DNA from 4 places in the Aneurinibacillus thermoaerophilus genome. Region 4 is predicted to be linked to each of the others. Evidence: riboswitches for the same ligand, from Rfam matches in the RefSeq annotation. Region 4 holds a riboswitch; each other region holds the start of a gene.
The links. Region 4 has a riboswitch for cyclic di-AMP ahead of K3F53_RS12640 (Na-translocating system protein MpsC family protein). Riboswitches for the same ligand answer to the same signal wherever they lie in the genome.
Positions count from the first base shown of each region.

Region 1: another riboswitch for cyclic di-AMP. It lies ahead of K3F53_RS16350 (C40 family peptidase); the one in region 4 lies ahead of K3F53_RS12640 (Na-translocating system protein MpsC family protein).
Region 2: another riboswitch for cyclic di-AMP. It lies ahead of K3F53_RS13210 (C40 family peptidase); the one in region 4 lies ahead of K3F53_RS12640 (Na-translocating system protein MpsC family protein).
Region 3: another riboswitch for cyclic di-AMP. It lies ahead of K3F53_RS15615 (C40 family peptidase); the one in region 4 lies ahead of K3F53_RS12640 (Na-translocating system protein MpsC family protein).

Region 1 covers NZ_CP080764.1:3,168,509-3,172,723, forward strand. Annotated here, with positions in the region: gene K3F53_RS16335 (thiol-disulfide oxidoreductase DCC family protein) at 1-259, shown strand, start outside; gene K3F53_RS16340 (sporulation protein) at 320-1,279, opposite strand; gene K3F53_RS16345 (thermonuclease family protein) at 1,428-2,000, opposite strand; gene K3F53_RS16350 (C40 family peptidase) at 2,147-2,671, opposite strand; cyclic di-AMP (ydaO/yuaA leader) riboswitch at 2,673-2,811, opposite strand; gene K3F53_RS16355 (hypothetical protein) at 3,024-3,215, opposite strand; gene K3F53_RS16360 (YitT family protein) at 3,465-4,094, opposite strand.
Region 2 covers NZ_CP080764.1:2,537,782-2,541,996, reverse strand. Annotated here, with positions in the region: gene K3F53_RS13220 (anion permease) at 1-1,007, shown strand, start outside; gene K3F53_RS13215 (arylamine N-acetyltransferase family protein) at 1,330-2,082, opposite strand; cyclic di-AMP (ydaO/yuaA leader) riboswitch at 2,415-2,541, shown strand; gene K3F53_RS13210 (C40 family peptidase) at 2,550-3,131, shown strand; gene K3F53_RS13205 (SHOCT domain-containing protein) at 3,458-4,081, opposite strand.
Region 3 covers NZ_CP080764.1:3,022,976-3,027,190, forward strand. Annotated here, with positions in the region: gene yunB (sporulation protein YunB) at 1-73, opposite strand, end outside; gene K3F53_RS15610 (S-layer homology domain-containing protein) at 264-884, opposite strand; gene K3F53_RS15615 (C40 family peptidase) at 1,165-1,629, opposite strand; cyclic di-AMP (ydaO/yuaA leader) riboswitch at 1,637-1,768, opposite strand; gene K3F53_RS15620 (MFS transporter) at 2,253-3,446, shown strand; gene K3F53_RS15625 (FAD-dependent thymidylate synthase) at 3,724-4,215, opposite strand, start outside.
Region 4 covers NZ_CP080764.1:2,421,836-2,426,050, forward strand. Annotated here, with positions in the region: gene pdhA (pyruvate dehydrogenase (acetyl-transferring) E1 component subunit alpha) at 1-40, opposite strand, end outside; gene K3F53_RS12635 (sigma-54 interaction domain-containing protein) at 403-1,749, opposite strand; gene K3F53_RS12640 (Na-translocating system protein MpsC family protein) at 1,798-2,178, opposite strand; cyclic di-AMP (ydaO/yuaA leader) riboswitch at 2,298-2,455, opposite strand; cyclic di-AMP (ydaO/yuaA leader) riboswitch at 2,877-3,022, shown strand; gene K3F53_RS19935 (potassium-transporting ATPase subunit F) at 3,541-3,603, shown strand; gene kdpA (potassium-transporting ATPase subunit KdpA) at 3,655-4,215, shown strand, end outside.

The DNA.
Region 1 (4,215 bases), 750 kb from region 4:
ATACGGTCTGCCTAGCGATACACTCAACAGTGTCATACTGCTAGACAATGGCAAAGCATATACCAAATCATCCGCAGCGCTCCGTGTGGCACGTAAACTAGGCGGAATTTGGTCCCTGTTGTATGTATTCATCATGGTTCCCCGTCCGCTTCGAGATATAATATATAATTGGGTTGCTCGCAATCGCTATCGCTGGTTTGGAAAGCTAGAAACATGTATGCTACCGCCCCCGGACATAGGCGAGCGCTTTCTGAAATAAAAGTTAAAGCATGAGAAGAAGCCCCGAATTTGTTCCGGGGCTTCCGTTTTCCATGTATGATTATTCGTCTCCACCGTCAAACATATCACCGAAGAAGTCACCGAAACCGCCTCCGTCGTCCCCGCCGTCAAACGCGCTTTCGATTGCGTCTCCCCCTCCTACACCGTCCATCACTTCATCCATAATCTCAGACAAAATCATACCGCCAAGCAAACCGGCAGCAAAGCCGCCCATCGCCCCGGCAAAGCCACCATGACGGTGGTGATGATGGTCATGTTCCATCATTGAGCGTTGATGGAGATACGCGTGCGGATTGTCTACCATTTCTTCCATCACACCGCGCAAATAGTCTGCCACACTTGCAGGATCAGCAAGCAGCTCGTTGGAAAGCGCAACTTCGTGTTTGATTTCCACCTCATGTCCAAAGGAAGGCAGATCCAATTCAAGCAACAGGCGGATTTGCTCCTCTTCGATAGCAGCGATAAACTCTACTTCTTTTACCCTGTCCCGCAAAAATGTGGTCGGGAAAAACTCAAACTCCTGTGCGTAGCCGTTGAACTTGCGGGAATCATGTTTTTCGCGAAAGCCTAACTGCTCAAAAGCAGCAATAATGTTTTGGAAGCGCTGCGGCGGATTAACGCGAATGTAGTCGCGGTCCTGATTGTCTACCCCCGCTGCAATATCGAGATTGGTCACAAAATAATATGCTACCGTATGGCTTGAAATCAGCAGATCTTTCGGCAATTCATACCGAAACGGAAACACCTTTCTTTCTTCCGCCCCAATATTAAAATTGCAGGCAAACGGAATGGTAGCGATAGCCTGCCTGTATTCGTTTTGCTTCGTGCGAATGGCCATCATAAACTGAACGTCGATTTTTTTTATGTATTGTTCGACGGCACCACCCTGAATCACAAGCTCTCCTTCGACTGTATCGCCAAGTATAAACTCGCTATTGCGAAGTACCAGATCTACTCTGGCCGACCCGAATCCCAGCTTCGCCATCATCTTTTTGAACATCTCAACGACTCCCTTCCTTACCGAATGATTCTAACTATCCTGAGATTTTATGCAAAAAATACCTGGCTATAATTGTTATCCGTTATACAGCATAACCTTATTCTTCTATCCGTGTATGCTATACGTGGCAACATTATAAAAGTTTCAGCTATTTTTCCACTTTGCGATCCGGAAATGCTTCCTTAATGTTCTTCCATACGCCGCGCTCCGCTTCCCGCGCTTCCGTTTGCCATTCGCGGATCTGGTCGACGTATTTTACATTCGGCGGAAACGTCGCCAGGCGCGCCAGACCACTTCTAACAAGCGTACCATTGAAAAATTCCCCTTTACCGTCTTTCACATCAAGATATACATAACGCAGCCACCGTCCGTACCGATCCGTGGACTGGACATCTTTTTCAAGCCAAACTTCCTTGCCTTCTAGACGCCTCGTCGTATATTGCTTTGCTTCTTCTCCGAGATATCCTTTCGGCCGGTTTGGTGCTTTCGATTCCGGCGTATCAACAAGAATCAACCGTATCTTCCGTTCTTTTCCCTTCACATTTACCACAAATGTGTCCCCATCCACGACTCTAACCACTTTTGCCTTCTGCAGTTGCTGCTCGTTAACATTTACGACTGCCTTTGTTTCTTGAAAACTGTCCTGGGAACCTGTGCTACAGGCAGCAAGTATCCATACGCAAATAAACCATATGATAGACAAGCTCGCCTTTCTTCCCATGTCTCATCCACTCCACTTCATTTTTGTTCTAGATATGTTTTCCAGATAGAAAAAACTCGCGGACAAATGCTTCGCAAGTTTTTCCTAATCATCAAGATAAAAACCAGCCTATCGACATAGACTGGTTTTTATCTTAGTCATATTTTCTATTTTACAACACGACGGGCAGTTACATAATACTTTTTATACCAAGAACTGTTCAAACTGCTGATCGTAACATTATATTTCGTGTTGGCCATATGCAGAATTTTTCCACTCCCGATATATATACCAACATGAGTAATATCCCATTTGTTTTTCTTAGTGCTAAAAAATACTAAATCTCCTTTTTTTAGCTGGTTTTTTGGAACGTATGAGCCAAGCTTTACCTGTTTGTCATCATCCAGCGTATTTATGTTAATTCCGTTCTTTTTGAATATATAATAAATAAAACCGGAACAATCCATATATTTTCCAGGCACATAGGCATGTCTGTACTTTGCTTTGCCAATCAGGCCTTTGCCAGTATTGATAATATTGTCAATCACACGACTTTCGTTACTGATATTCAAAGTACTTCCGTATTTTGCAGAAATATCTGCAGCTTCTGCCTGCATGGGTGCAGCCATTCCCCCAAGCAAAATTCCTGCTGTTAATAGACTTGCTGTTACTGCTTTGAAATTTTTTTTCATGATTCCCTCTCTTATCTGCCGACGAGGTTAGCTGACGGGTTCGGTCGAAAGACGCCCGACCGCGCATGCGCGGTTTCACCCCAAATCATTGGTTCCCCCGTTCCAACGTGTATCAAAATTGGATTAGGCATATGTTTTGTTTCATGTATACCATAACGTACATAGAATACGATTTCATTATAATAAATGTGGATATGAAGCCTCTTTTTGTAATTAATTTCATATACTTACATCATATATAGACGGTCAGATAAGCCTTTCAATAGGCGAACTCAAACCAATAAAAAAACAAATAGACGGCCCGATTCTGAGCCGTCTGTTCGCTTTCTTTATTTGATTTTATGTTGAGTGACTACAGAAGGAGAGTCTGTAATGGTGTTTCTAACTGCCTATCCAGTATAATTGCAATAATAAGAATAACAAAAAAAATACTGGCTAATTTCATGTAGTTTTTCGGATCTCTGTTTCGCATAACGGAAACAATTGCTAACGTCCCAAATAAAATGAGTCCCGCAAACCCTATAAGTTCCATTAACGCCCACATAAAAATGAAGCCTCCTTTATATGTTCAACCACTTCATCCTGAGAAGCTCCGCATATTCATTAAGATAAGAGTAACATAAGTTCCTGAAAAGACAAAAAGAAAGAAGCATCAAGTATATCATGGCAAAAACAAAAGAAGGTTATCCAGTCTAAAACAGTAGGAACAACCCTATTGTGTATATCTTACTGCTAAATGTCAGCCATACGAAAAACCCCTGCACAGGGGTTTTTCGCTAACCAAATTATCCATTCAAATCATCTGCTCAGACAATTGCTGCTCTCCCTCTTTTTCTTCCCCAAAATGCACAGTCCAGGTAATCACTTTTCCGGCAACAATAACCGCCAGAATCGTATAAAAAAGTTTATCTAAAGGCAAAAAGAATGAAGATAAACCTAATACGATTAAGTCTAAAATGAGAAACACGGTTCCTATCGATATACCGGTACCTTTACTGATAAAAAGACAGAGCAAATCCTCTCCACCCGTTGTTCCGCCATAGCGCAGGACAAGTCCGGCACCATAACCGGTGATAATCCCCGAAAGAACGGAAGCCAGCACCATCATATGGCTAAAATCAAAAATCAACGGTGAATACAATTCGCACAACTCATAAAATAAGGAAAAAGCAAACGTGCCTAAAGCCGTCTTTAAGATAAACTGCGGACTTTTTTTGAAAAGAATCAGGATGAAAAACGGGAGATCAAATAGAAGTATTGTGATTGCAGGTGAAAAGTCAAATACGTACTTAAGCAGAAGAGAAAGACCGACAAAACCACCTTCTAATAAATTGTTTTGGAAATTAATGTGGTAATAGCCAAAAGCCAAAATAAACGTTCCTAACAAAATCATCAAAACCGAGCGAATACTTTGTTTCCTCATATAAGAAGCCTCTTTCCGTAGTAGTGTAATAACAACTAACTACGGCAGAGGTTCTATACGATTGTTTTGTTCGCATAATCTCCCATCCGTAGTTAGTTGTTTTGACCTATGTTCATAACAA
Region 2 (4,215 bases), 120 kb from region 4:
CAGCCATGCCCAGTAACTCTGCTCGTGCAGGTGGTATCGTATTTCCGATTATTTCCGCTTTGGCTCATTCATTTCATTCAAAACCTGAAGACGGGACAGAGCGGAAAATCGGCTCGTTTTTGATAAAGACTGCATTTCAGGTCAACGTAGTGACATCCGCTATGTTTATGACGGCGATGGCAGCTAATCCACTTATTGTATCAATGGCTAAAGAAGCCGGCATACAAATCAGTTGGAGTGGTTGGATGCTCGCAGCTATTGTCCCTGGTCTCATTAGCTTACTTATTATTCCTTGGTTCATCTACAAGATTTATCCGCCAGAAATTAAAGAAACACCAAACGCGGCAAAATTTGCGATAGAAAAATTAAAAGAAATGGGGCCGATGAGCAAAGCAGAAAAGAGAATGGTTTTTGTATTTGTAACGGTCTTAGGGTTGTGGATTTTTGGTGAAAAGATTGGCGTGGATGCTACTACAGCTGCGCTTGTCGGTGTGTCTTTACTTCTTCTTACTCAAGTATTAACCTGGACAGATGTTAAAGGTGAGAAGATGGCATGGGATACACTTGTATGGTTTGCCGCACTTGTTATGATGGCAGGGCAACTAAATAATCTTGGGTTAATCTCTTGGTTTAGTAAGGAAATTCAGGGATTAGTATCAGGTATGTCTCCAATGGTAGCCTTGTTAGTATTAGGTATGGCTTATTTTTATAGTCACTATTTATTTGCTAGTGCAACTGCACATGTAAGTGCAATGTATGCTGCATTTCTTGCGGTATCTCTTACTGTAGGAGCACCGGGAATGTTTACGGCATTAATGCTCGCGTTTTTCAGTAATCTGTTTGGTTCTATAACTCATTACGGTTTTGGTCCAGCCCCCATTCTCTTTGGTCCTGGTTATGTATCAGAGGGAAAATGGTGGGCTATAGGATTAGCCATCTCAATTATTAATATTATTATTTGGCTAGGAGTTGGCTCCCTTTGGTGGAAACTACTTGGTTTATGGTAGATAGAGTCTTAAAGAAAAATCTCGCTATCTAAATGGGTGGCGGGATTCGTTGCTACAGGTCTTCCAGAAACAACCCGTTTGTATGATTTACAACACACTTGTGCCACATAATTTTCACCAAAAATAACCTGGCCTTGCGCCGGGTTATTTTTGGTGGCTACTAAATGAAAGTGGAGCCATGTTTGCCATCATGGAGCATGAAAATTATCCTCCCCCTGGATGCTTTAATTTCTATGTAGATGATGTTGATACACTTTGAGAACAGGTGAGAGATAAGGGAGAAGTAGTGGAAGAATTATTTTCCACTGCATATGGAATCAGGTTATAATATTATTCCGAATCGCTGCTTCAAGATTTCGTTTCTTTCTTCGGAAGACAAAATCATCCGTTTAGTTTTTATGGAGTTAATTGTCTCGATTAGTGAATCACCCGAAATAGTGATTCGACCATTAGGTGTAGCAAGAGAACAGATAAGTTTTTTCGTGAAATGAGACTCCGAAGAAGTTTGCTGGTACTGATTCATTTCATAAAACTCGTCAAGTTTACGAGGTTTTTTCGTGAATTTAAATTCTGTAATCCATTCATTCTGCACTAATTTCTGGAAACATAAGGTCTCGGAATTTGACTCACTCGTGATACGGTACGAACCACTGACATCGGTGACAATGTCTCCCGAAAGCTGAAGAGGGCTACGCACGGAATCACCAAACCCGACATCGACGATATAGTCTTTTTCGAGGTGTACTAAAAGAGCCATGTGGTCGAACTCAGGGCCATATGTACCATCACCGTGATGAACCCGGCCAGAAACCAGTGACACAGAGAAACCCACATTTTGTAGAAGCCAACCTAACAGTCCGTTCAATTCATAACAATATCCTCCTCGTTTACTTACAACAATTTTTTGGTAAATTGCTTCAAGGTTTATTTCAATAGGACGGGAGTTTATGATGTCCAAGTTTTCAAACGGGACGGACAGCATGTGACGCATTTGAATGAATTGAAGCGACTGGTAATCGGCGTGAATGTCTTCAATATCAACACCAATACGTTTGAGGTACTCGCGTACGTTCAATCAAATCTCCTCCTATGCTTAACAACTTTTCACGTTGTGTATCTGCCATCCAGAAAATATCACCTCTATAAGTATATGATACACACTTTATTCCCTCAAGAAAATTGATTTGTGTTGATAAAAAATTTTACTACATATATGAAGCGAAAGCAGGAGCAGAGCTTGATTTTATCAAAAATTAGGAAGATCTTCGGTTCTTTTTATTTTTGGGCAAGTCTAATATATTAACTTAATGTGCATATACCGGGACTCATTATTGTCGGAAATACATGGGGACACACCCATCCCTTTACTAATGTACCGCTCGTCTTTATACGGTAAGGTAAGAAAGGATTCAATGAATGCCTAGTCCATCAATTGGAACGGGGGAATCATTTTATGGGGTGAAATCGTGTATACGATCGGGCACCTTTCAACCGAACCCGTCAGCTAACCTCGGAGGCATGGGAAAGGGAGAGTGTAATAATTTGTTAAAACGCATGATTACTATTGCAGGAATGACTGGGGTTTTGCTTACCGGAATGAGTAACTTGGTACCTCAACAAGCTCAAGCACAGCAAGTTGAATCACAGCAAGGCGAAGCATATACATGGCCTCACCAGGTGAGCACCAAACAACAGACAGATCCATTTACAAACAATAGGCCAACGCAAAGTGCTAATTTAACTACTGGGTCAGCAACAGGACTTCAGATCGCTAATTATGCCAAACAGTTTATCGGTATACCGTATGTACATGGAGGAAGATCCCCGCAAACCGGATTCGATTGTTCAGGATTTACTTCATATGTGTACAAGCATTTCGGCATCTCGATATCAACTGGTCCTATCGGACAACTGAAACAAGGCTACCAAGTAAGCAAATCCGATATGCAGCCTGGTGATATTGTCTTTTTCCATTCGGGATCACGTAGCGGCTATCACGAAGGAATATATATCGGAAACAATCAGATGATTCATGCACCTGCTCCAGGTAGAGGTGTACAAATCACCGATCTAAGTTCGTCATGGTGCCAAAGCCACTTTGCACAGGTACGCAGATACTTTTAGTTTATAAATCACTTTTCTTTAAAAGAGAGAGCACTGAAAAACGATTGCATTTTCTGTGAACTGAGTGCTGCTGGATTATTTCCAGTGGCATTCTTTATTTTTGTTAACTTTAACTATTCACTTTCTTAACATACGGATTCATTTATAACGAATGGTTAAACTCATAAATGTTTCCTTAGTGACATAAAGCTAGGGGATTTAATTGCTTATTAGGAAATACAAGAAAAAGCACCCATCTTCCGCTTTACGGAAAAAAGTCGGGTACTTTTTCGGTGCTCTCCCGTTTAGGTGGAGGGGCTTTAGATTCTTAGGTTTCAATGGATGGATTAACGCATAAAGCCAATTGTCTTTTCTTCATTTTTCTTAGATTGTATTAACTCTTTCTTTATTTCATTAAATTCTTCTTCCGAGATTATATTTTGTTCTTTAAGCTGTGATAGCCTAAATATTTCTGCGGAAATAGAAGAAGGTTCTAAATTATGATAGTGAATATGGTTGTAGTATTTTTGATTAATATATTTCTCTTTTGCTTGCTGTAATTCTTTTATGAAATCATGTACTTTTTCTGACGAAGGAATATTTTCAAAAAAGACAATGTCTGTTTTATGATCAGATAAAGAAGTATAAGTATTATAATTAAACCAAAACATTATCCAAAAAAAACATGAGATAGGTGAATAAAAAGTCAAAGAGTCTAGCGCTTCTGCTTTATCAGTGTTAGAACTTGCAAACAAATAGTCCCATGCCATCATGGCACTTATTAACGTAAAAATGATAGCTGCAATAAAGGATTTTTTAGGGAATACCGAGAAAGATACCTGATTTTCAGGAATATCTTCGAATTTAATAAGTTTGTCATGCTTAAAGAAAAAGCGTTTATAACCATATAATAGTCCATTTTCAGTGATTTTAAAGGTACGTATAACAAACTTGCTTTTTTGTACTAACATTGTGTATTCACCGCCCATAATATCAAAAGTTACTTTAATAGTAATTATAAAGGAAATCAAATCCTTAATAAACAAAATATAGTATAAATTCTGGAGGAAGGGGATTTCTCGCGTGCCATGGTAAAATAATATTA
Region 3 (4,215 bases), 600 kb from region 4:
GGGAAATTAAAAACATATATTTCGAAGGGATCGGGGAACGAACGTTTCTTCCGCGCCATCTCTTCCTTCCCATGTTTCCACCCCCTTGCTGCAATATATGCCCAAAGCCGGCAGTCTAGGACTAAAAGACATTCTATCCAGCACCGCTTTTACCAAAGTGGAGCGAACAGAATAGCTTCTTTGTGGAAAGCGGGAGCAAACAAAAAGCCTGAAAGCACCGCTTTCAGGCCGGAAGAAGTATAACGCCACAAAATATACCAATATTACTTTAGTTTACCATAGAGATATGCGCGCGCTTGTTCAATCAACACAGCCGCTTCTGCGCGTGTAATATATTTAGCTCCACGGAAGGTGTTATCCGTATATCCTTTCATCACTTTCTTGTCTACCAGAGCAGAGACGCTGCCGACCGCCCACACCGGTATTTGATTAAAATCATCAAGCTTTTGCGCGGTGTCGACTTTTGTCACATCCAGTTCTAGCAGACGTGCCATCATAACTGCCGCCTCAAAACGTGTAATGGGCTTATTCGGTGCAAACTTGCCCTGATATCCGGTGACATAACCTGCTTGATAAGCGGAAGCAACTTGCTGATAGAACCATTGATACTTATGCACATCGCTAAAATCAACAATTGCATTTTCATTGAACTTGCCAAACGCCTTGTTGGCCATTGTTACAAATTCTGCGCGGGACACTTGTTTGCCTGGTCTAAACGTTCCGTCTTTATAACCGGACACAATCCCTTCTGCTACTAATTTATCCACTGCGGGTTTCGCCCAGTAAAAGTTGTCGAAGTCTTTGAAGTTGGCCGCGGAAGCTACAGAAACCACACTTAGTGACAAACCCATAGCCAACGCTAGCTTGGTAAATTTTCGTTTCATGATGAAAACCCACCTTTCCCTTACTATTTTCATATAAATAAAGCCTGCTTACGCCGCTTTATTTCTACCAGTAATTTTTTATGTTATCACCATCCAATCTAACGTATCCTGATGGCCTTCGGAAGTTAGCAAACCAGTAAATATATGGTTCCCACTTAATTATTTTCTTCGAGCTAAATAACGTGTTTATGGGGGGCATCCGTAAAAAATTAAAAAACCCCCAACCGTCCTTATGGCAGTTAGGAGTTAATAGCAAGATGTATGTAAATAAATACTCCGCTTATTTCAAGATGCGCTTCGCGCCTACATAACGTTTTCCCCAGTAATATTTATCATTAATATCATTAATAGCAACACCACGGCCGCTGGAAGAATGAATAAATTTCCCGTCTCCAATATACATACCCGCATGTGTTACAGGAGCACGACGGGACGTCTTGAAAAATACCAAATCACCCGTACGTAACTGAGAACGAGAAACCGGTGTTCCTCTCTGATACATAGCAGCTGCCGTACGCGGCAAAGAAATCTTTTCTCTTTTGAAGAGATAATTCAAAAATCCGGAACAGTCAAAACCACTTTTGGTGGTTCCCCCCCACTTATAAGGCGTTCCTATTAAACTTTTTGCTATCTCCACAAGAGAATTTTCGGCTGCGGAAGCTGTACGGGTACCTATAGGCGCAAACAAAGCGCTAAGAGCGATTGTCCCAGAAATCGCAAATATCATAATTTTCTTTTTTTTCATAGCCTAGTTTTACTCCCTTCATGCCTACGAGGTTAGTTGACGGGTTAAGAGGAGAAGGTCTCTTTCCGCTTGCACGGATCCACCCCAAAAATAAATTGTCCCCCGTTCCACGTTACTGTGGATTCGGCAAGTAAAATTTTCTATATAATAGGCCACCTCTTATAATTAAGGAAATCTTTTTCTTTCTATCTCTTTCCACTAACAACGTTTACAGTTTATCGAATTATATCGAAAAAGAGAAGAATTAGAAGAAAAAGTTCACAATTTAGACACATTTTGTTGAATTTTTTTGCAACCTATCGAAATATATCTGTATATTAAGCTGATGTTTACTCGATATGAAAGGAAACGGGGCAAGCAACACGCTGCCACGGTCTATCCGGTATGCCTATCATGTTTGCGCCGTCTCTAGCATAGCAAAATGCGAAGGCTTTCTCTTCATGTTTTCCCCTCCCTTTCCCTCTCGCTCCTGCTCTTTCGATTCACTTTACGCAAACAAAAACCCCTGCTTCCTCTTGGTTAGAAGACACGTTTTCTGACAAAACCATATATATAATGAAAGGACATTCTATCGAGATTATCGTAAAATTACGGTAAAGCATTCTCAAAAAGGAGATGAGCATATGAAAGCTCCCTCGCGAACTGACGTTTCTCCCGCCCTTTGGACCCGGGATTTTATATTGACAACCCTATCGAACCTATTTCTGTTTACCAGCTTTCAAATGTTAATCCCAACGCTTCCTGTATATGTGGAGCAAAGCGGCGGCAACGAATTCTCTATTGGGCTTGTTATCGGGATTTTTACCGTATTCGCTCTGCTTGCTCGCCCGTTCGCCGGAAAAGCACTTGACACGCTCGGCAGGAGAAAAGTAATGGCTATCGGTCTGCTTATTTTCATTCTTTCGGTGGCAGGTTACTACTGGACAACAACCGTATTTCTTATTTTAAGTCTGCGAGTCATTCATGGCATCGGATGGGGAATTGCTACCACCTCCTTCGGAACGGTCGTCTCTGACATTATTCCGGCGCAACGACGTGGAGAAGGCATGGGATACTATGGCCTTTCTTCTACGCTGGCGATGGCGCTTGCACCGCTGTTTGGCATCTGGCTTGTAGAAAAAACCGGCTTCGGAATGCTGTTTTTTGTTTCTACATTGCTTGCTGTGATAAGCTTTCTGCTTTCCCAGATCATTCGCTATCCAGATGTTTCTGTTTTCGTTCCTTCTCCGGAGCCAAAACATCGTAACCGACTCGATGAATGGTTAGAGGTAAAGGCGCTATTTCCTTCATTTCTTGCAATAATGCTCGGGCTTACATATGGCGGGATTGTTACCTTTATTACGCTGTTCGGCAAAGAAGCAGGAATTACAAACGTAGGATGGTTCTTTCTGACTCACGCTCTCATGGTTATGATCGTCCGTCCTGTGGCGGGCAAACTGTTTGATCGGCGTGGACACGTATGGATCCTGCTGCCAGGGGCATTCTTCACAGCTGTAGGATTGCTGTTTTTATCTTATTCCAATAATTTGTTGTCACTTATTCTTGCTTCTGTATTCTACGGCATCGGGTTTGGCGCTATTCAGCCGACCTTACAGGCGTGGACGATTAACAGGGTGGCACCCAACCGGCGTGGCGCCGCCAACGGCACGTTCTTCTCCGGATTTGATCTGGGAATCGGCGCGGGTGCTATGCTGCTCGGCACCATAGCAACGGCAACCAGCTACGCGGTCATGTATCGTATTTCGATTGTATTCATGGGACTGTATCTTATAACATATTCGCTTTATCTGGCTAAGAGTGCAAAAAAAAGCGCCTAGGTTCTCATGTTAAGCAACTTATCCATTCACCTCTTCTTCCCGGGCTTGATTGATTTTTTGCGCGATTTTTCCTTTTGTACTGCAACAAAGCCGTTAAAAAGTGGAAAAGAGCACACAACTATCTTGTGTCTTAAGCGACCAAGATGTTTTGTGTGCTCCGCTTAGAGAACAGCTTTGCGATCGAGTTTACTTTTTAAGCAATTAAGCAACAGAAAGAAGGGAAAGTTCGTGAATAGCGAACGGACAAAACATGTAGCCCAACGCCCTAAGCGCTTTTTTATTTCTTCAAATGCCGATCCATCTCAAATCCAGGCAAAGAATGTTCCATATCATGGAAAATGCGTTCAAGTTGAAAGGCCACGCTGCGAATTTCATCCTGTGCGTATTCTTCCTTACGCAGCGTCACGAAATGGGCCAGTCCGTACATGTTTGCATAAAACGGCAATCGGCGCGCGTTAGCGTTCAAGACAACATATGGCGCGATGCCAATTAAGCCGTTCTCCACCAATTCATTGTACAATCGGTGCGACTCTGCCCGCATAGTCAGCAATGTATTGATGATGCGCTCCGCTTCTGGCGTGCCGGATGCTTCCACTGCTTCTTGTGGAAGAATCAAGCCGTAACGCGTATCCGGAAGTTGAAGTGAAAAGTCGAACGCACGATGCCGGATAATCTGGTGATGACAGCCTTCGGAGCATGTCACCGCCACACGCTTACCAAATGCGCGCATGATGGCGGGAAGTTCGCTGAATCGGTTCATCTTTGCCAG
Region 4 (4,215 bases):
TTTCGCGAAGCTCCCCTTCAGGAGTTAAAACCTGGTACATCTCCGCCGTATTTTCCTCGCCCGGTACCGGTGTATTCGCTTTCAATTTGCCAGCCTGCTCCGGTAATCCATTTATGCTTACCGACATTTTTACCTCTCCCTTCATAAAATGTGATGACAACTGTATACATTCCATTGGATACATTGACATCCTATTATCGTTCAAGAGTAGAGAAGAAGTCATGATACTTTCTTTAATTAGCAAGAAGTATACCAAGAAGAAGAGGTTATGTTTTCAATATTTTCAGATTTCATATCAGATTAAATGTAAAATAATGATACATTTTGTTTTTCTTTATGTATCAAAATGAGAAAACAAAGTGAGCATCTCTTATTTTTGTTTAAAAATGATACATAAATTTATCATGAGATACCATATGCTTCCATTTTTCTGTATAAAGTAGCCCGTGATATTCCTAACATTTGGGCAGCTTCCGCTTTGTTTTTGCATTTGCTTACTGCCTCTTTTATTAAAGACATTTCCATTTCTCTCAAAGTAGGGAGTTGAATGGTTGGGGAAGAATCGGATGACGCGGAAGCAATATGCTCTGGCAAATCAGCCAAATCGAGGACTTGATTGTCATCCATAATAATGGCGAGTTCCAGAATATTTTCCAGCTCGCGGACATTCCCGGGAAACGGGTAAGCAAGCAAATGCCGGATAACATCTGGATGTACCTTTTTAACCGTTTTGTTCAACTTATGTCTCATCTTCTTTAAAATATGATGAACAAACAACGGAATATCCTCTTTCCTTTCGCGCAAAGCAGGAATTTCTACCCGTACGACATTCAGACGATAATAAAGATCCTCACGAAATTTCTTTTCCTTGACCAGTTTTTCCAGGCTTTGATTGCTGGCTCCTATAATACGTACATCTACTTTTTTCGTTTTCGTTCCGCCTACTCTAATTAATTCCTTAAATTGAAGCACCCGAAGAAGCTTGGCCTGAACAGATGGAGTTAAATCCTCCAATTCATCCAGAAACAATGTCCCCCCATCCGCGAGTTCAAACATTCCCTGTTTTCCTCCCCGCCTTGCACCGGAAAAAGCGCCCTCTTCATAGCCAAATAATTCACTTTCCAACAAAGTTTCCGGAATGGAAGCACAATTTACAGCAACGAATGGCTGTTTCGCTCTCTCGCTATGGTTATGAATAAAACGGGCCAGCATTTCTTTTCCGGTTCCGCTTTCCCCTTCAATCATGATCGTGGAGTCAACCCGCGCTGCTTTTAAAGAAATTTCCACAATTTTTTTCATGGCAGGACTATTTCCGATCAGCATATCATTCCCGTCAGCTAAATCGGCAAGCGATAACTTTTGCTGGAGATCTTTTATCGTATTTTCCGCTTCTGACAATCTGTGATTCAGCCGCAATATTTCGGTTAGATCGCGGAAGATCGATACAGCTCCCAGAAGCTGTTGCGTTTCGTCATAGATAGGCACAATATTTGAAATAACGACGCTGTCTCCTGCACGCGCTGGAATATCCAGCGCCGGGTAACCAGACTGTAAGACTTTTAAAATATTTGTATCAGAAACGACATCTTTTACATATTGCCCAATGAGCTCCTGTTTTGGGATTCCTGTGATTCGCGAGCATGCTTCATTTACATATAAAACTGTTCCCCGCTGATCAACGATAACGACCCCTTCATGGAAGAGGTTCATAATAGCGCCGCCCTCATCAATAAAATTTTTTACGTTCAAAGCGATCACCTTCCTGTTTTATTCTCGGTGCAAAATGTCTCAAAATTTTTATTTTACATCTACTTTTAGAATTTTCTCTAAATCACAATCTAAAATAAACAATTCCACCTGCTCCCCAAGTTTAGTACTTATATCACTGTGGCTTGAAATCACCTGACAACCGGTAATACGTGAAATCATCTCCTCCGTTTCCACGCTGTGTGACTCACGCAAAATACGCCGCATCTCCTTAACCAGCGGCTTCCCTCGCTCAATTTTCACCAGCGTCTTTTCTTCCTGGGTCAGCACCTCTTTTAAACGTACAATCACCATATCTTTAATAATATATGTCTTCGTTTCTCTTGGTCCTCTGCCGAGAATCTCCCGTAAAAATTTGATATACGCTTCACTGATCGTTGCTTCCATCCTGTTTTTTGATGATTGTCCCATAACAACGTCCCCCCTTTTTTTTCTACCTGTTTTTCTTCATAAAAAAAACCGAAAGAAGAGGATGTCTTCTTCCGGTTTTTCGCACTACAAACAAAGCTGTCACGATAGCAAGACAACGTTCCTCCTCTCGACACGCTTACGAGGTTAGCTGACGGATTCGGGCGTGAGAGTCGCCCTACTTGAATTTGCTATTCAAGATTCACCCCGTGCGGCTTATAATTTTGAATACCGCGGTTGGTTCCCCCGTTCCCTATTTGGGACTCAGCGATCAGGTTGGATGTGAATATTTACTTTTTATCAGCACTTCGATTGCCATCATTTCAAAATACATCAATGGGATGGATTTATATTATGTGTGCTGTTCACTTTTTGTAAAGAAGGATTAGCATTTATAAAGCGAAGAAAATCTAAATTTTTTTCAAAAAAACTTTTACTTTTCTTCTATATTCTCTTTTTTTTACTCTTTTTCTTTTGTTTGCTCCACTGCATAAAATAAAAATATTTTTCTTGCATGGCCCTGCTTCAACATAAAAAAAACAGATAATACGAAGAAATCGTAAAAAATAAGGAGATATAGTAAGAATATAAATGATTTTATCATTTTATTATTTTAACAAAACGTAATTTAGCTATTTTTTGTTTAAATTTTGGGTTTTGTTTTTTGTTTCAGTCCTCTTATAATGATTCACATAAAACAATTGCAAATTCGGCCTAATTCCGGAGCATCCGGAAGCGGAGGACCCACGTATTTGGGGTTAATCCTTACTTTTGTAAGGAGGGATGAGAATCGCTCTTTCGCCATCCTACCCGTCAGCTAACTTCGTCGGCTAAAGCGAAGGAGGTCTTGAGACCGCCTATTTGAGCAGTCTTTTTTTATTGTGCTTTACCGCCAGTAAAATGAGCCGCTCTTATATTTTGCAGGTCTTTTTATTTTTGAAAAAATCAAATAACACTGTTTCAAGAAAAAGAACAGGGAGACAGAATGCAAGTCCAACCAGAAGGGATGGGCAGGCATTAGGTAGACCGATCGTGCTTTTTCTCCAGCAGTGAATCGCATGATAAACCGGACTTACATGGGAACTTTTTTATCCGTTGCCTCTAATGGAATGAAAAAGTTCTGGTGTACTGGCGTCTATTACACCCGGTTTTCTTTCATCATGCGTTTCAAACGGAGAAGAGGTATGCATCGGTCTATTTTTTTTTTTAGAAAAAACTACGCGATATCCAAAAAAGGAGGATGGAGGAATGTTTCATGATGTCATCACTATCGCTCTATTTGTAGTATCATTCCTGATTTTTTGGGGATTTGCCTGGTTTTGCGATCGAGCATAAGGAGGTGATTGATCGATGGTTGCACTTAGCATGATTGCATTCCTTGCTATTGTTTATTTAATTTTCGTCCTTATGAGACCCGAAAAATTCTAATGCTACCTCTAATGCTACCAATGTCGATGACGAGGAGGAACGAAAATGAGTATAGGAATTATACAAGTAGCTGTCACTCTATTGATTGCATTACTATTAATCAAACCGGTAGGAAGCTATCTGGTTAACGTATTTAGCTATGAAAAAACCAGACTGGATCGTGTATTTGGGCCGGTTGAACGTTTATTTTATCGGATAATGGGTGTGCATGAAGAACAATCCATGGACTCGAAACAGTATGTGACCGCTGTGCTATTCTCTAACTTCGTTATGATGATACTCATATACGCTGTACTACGTCTCCAAAAATATCTGCCGTTCAATCCGGATGGTATTGATAATATGCCAAGCGCACTGGCTTTTAATACAGCAGCATCTTTTATTACGAATACCAACTGGCAGGCCTACAGCGGAGAAAGCGGACTGTCCTATCTCTCCCAAATGCTGGCCATCACATTTCCGATGTTCACATCTAGCGCAACAGGATTTGCAGTAGCTATCGCTTTTATTCGCGGTATATCTGGCAATAAAAATGAACTGGGTAACTTCTATGTTGACCTTGTCCGTCTAATAACCCGTGTACTCCTACCGCTTTCTTTCATCGCCGCGCTC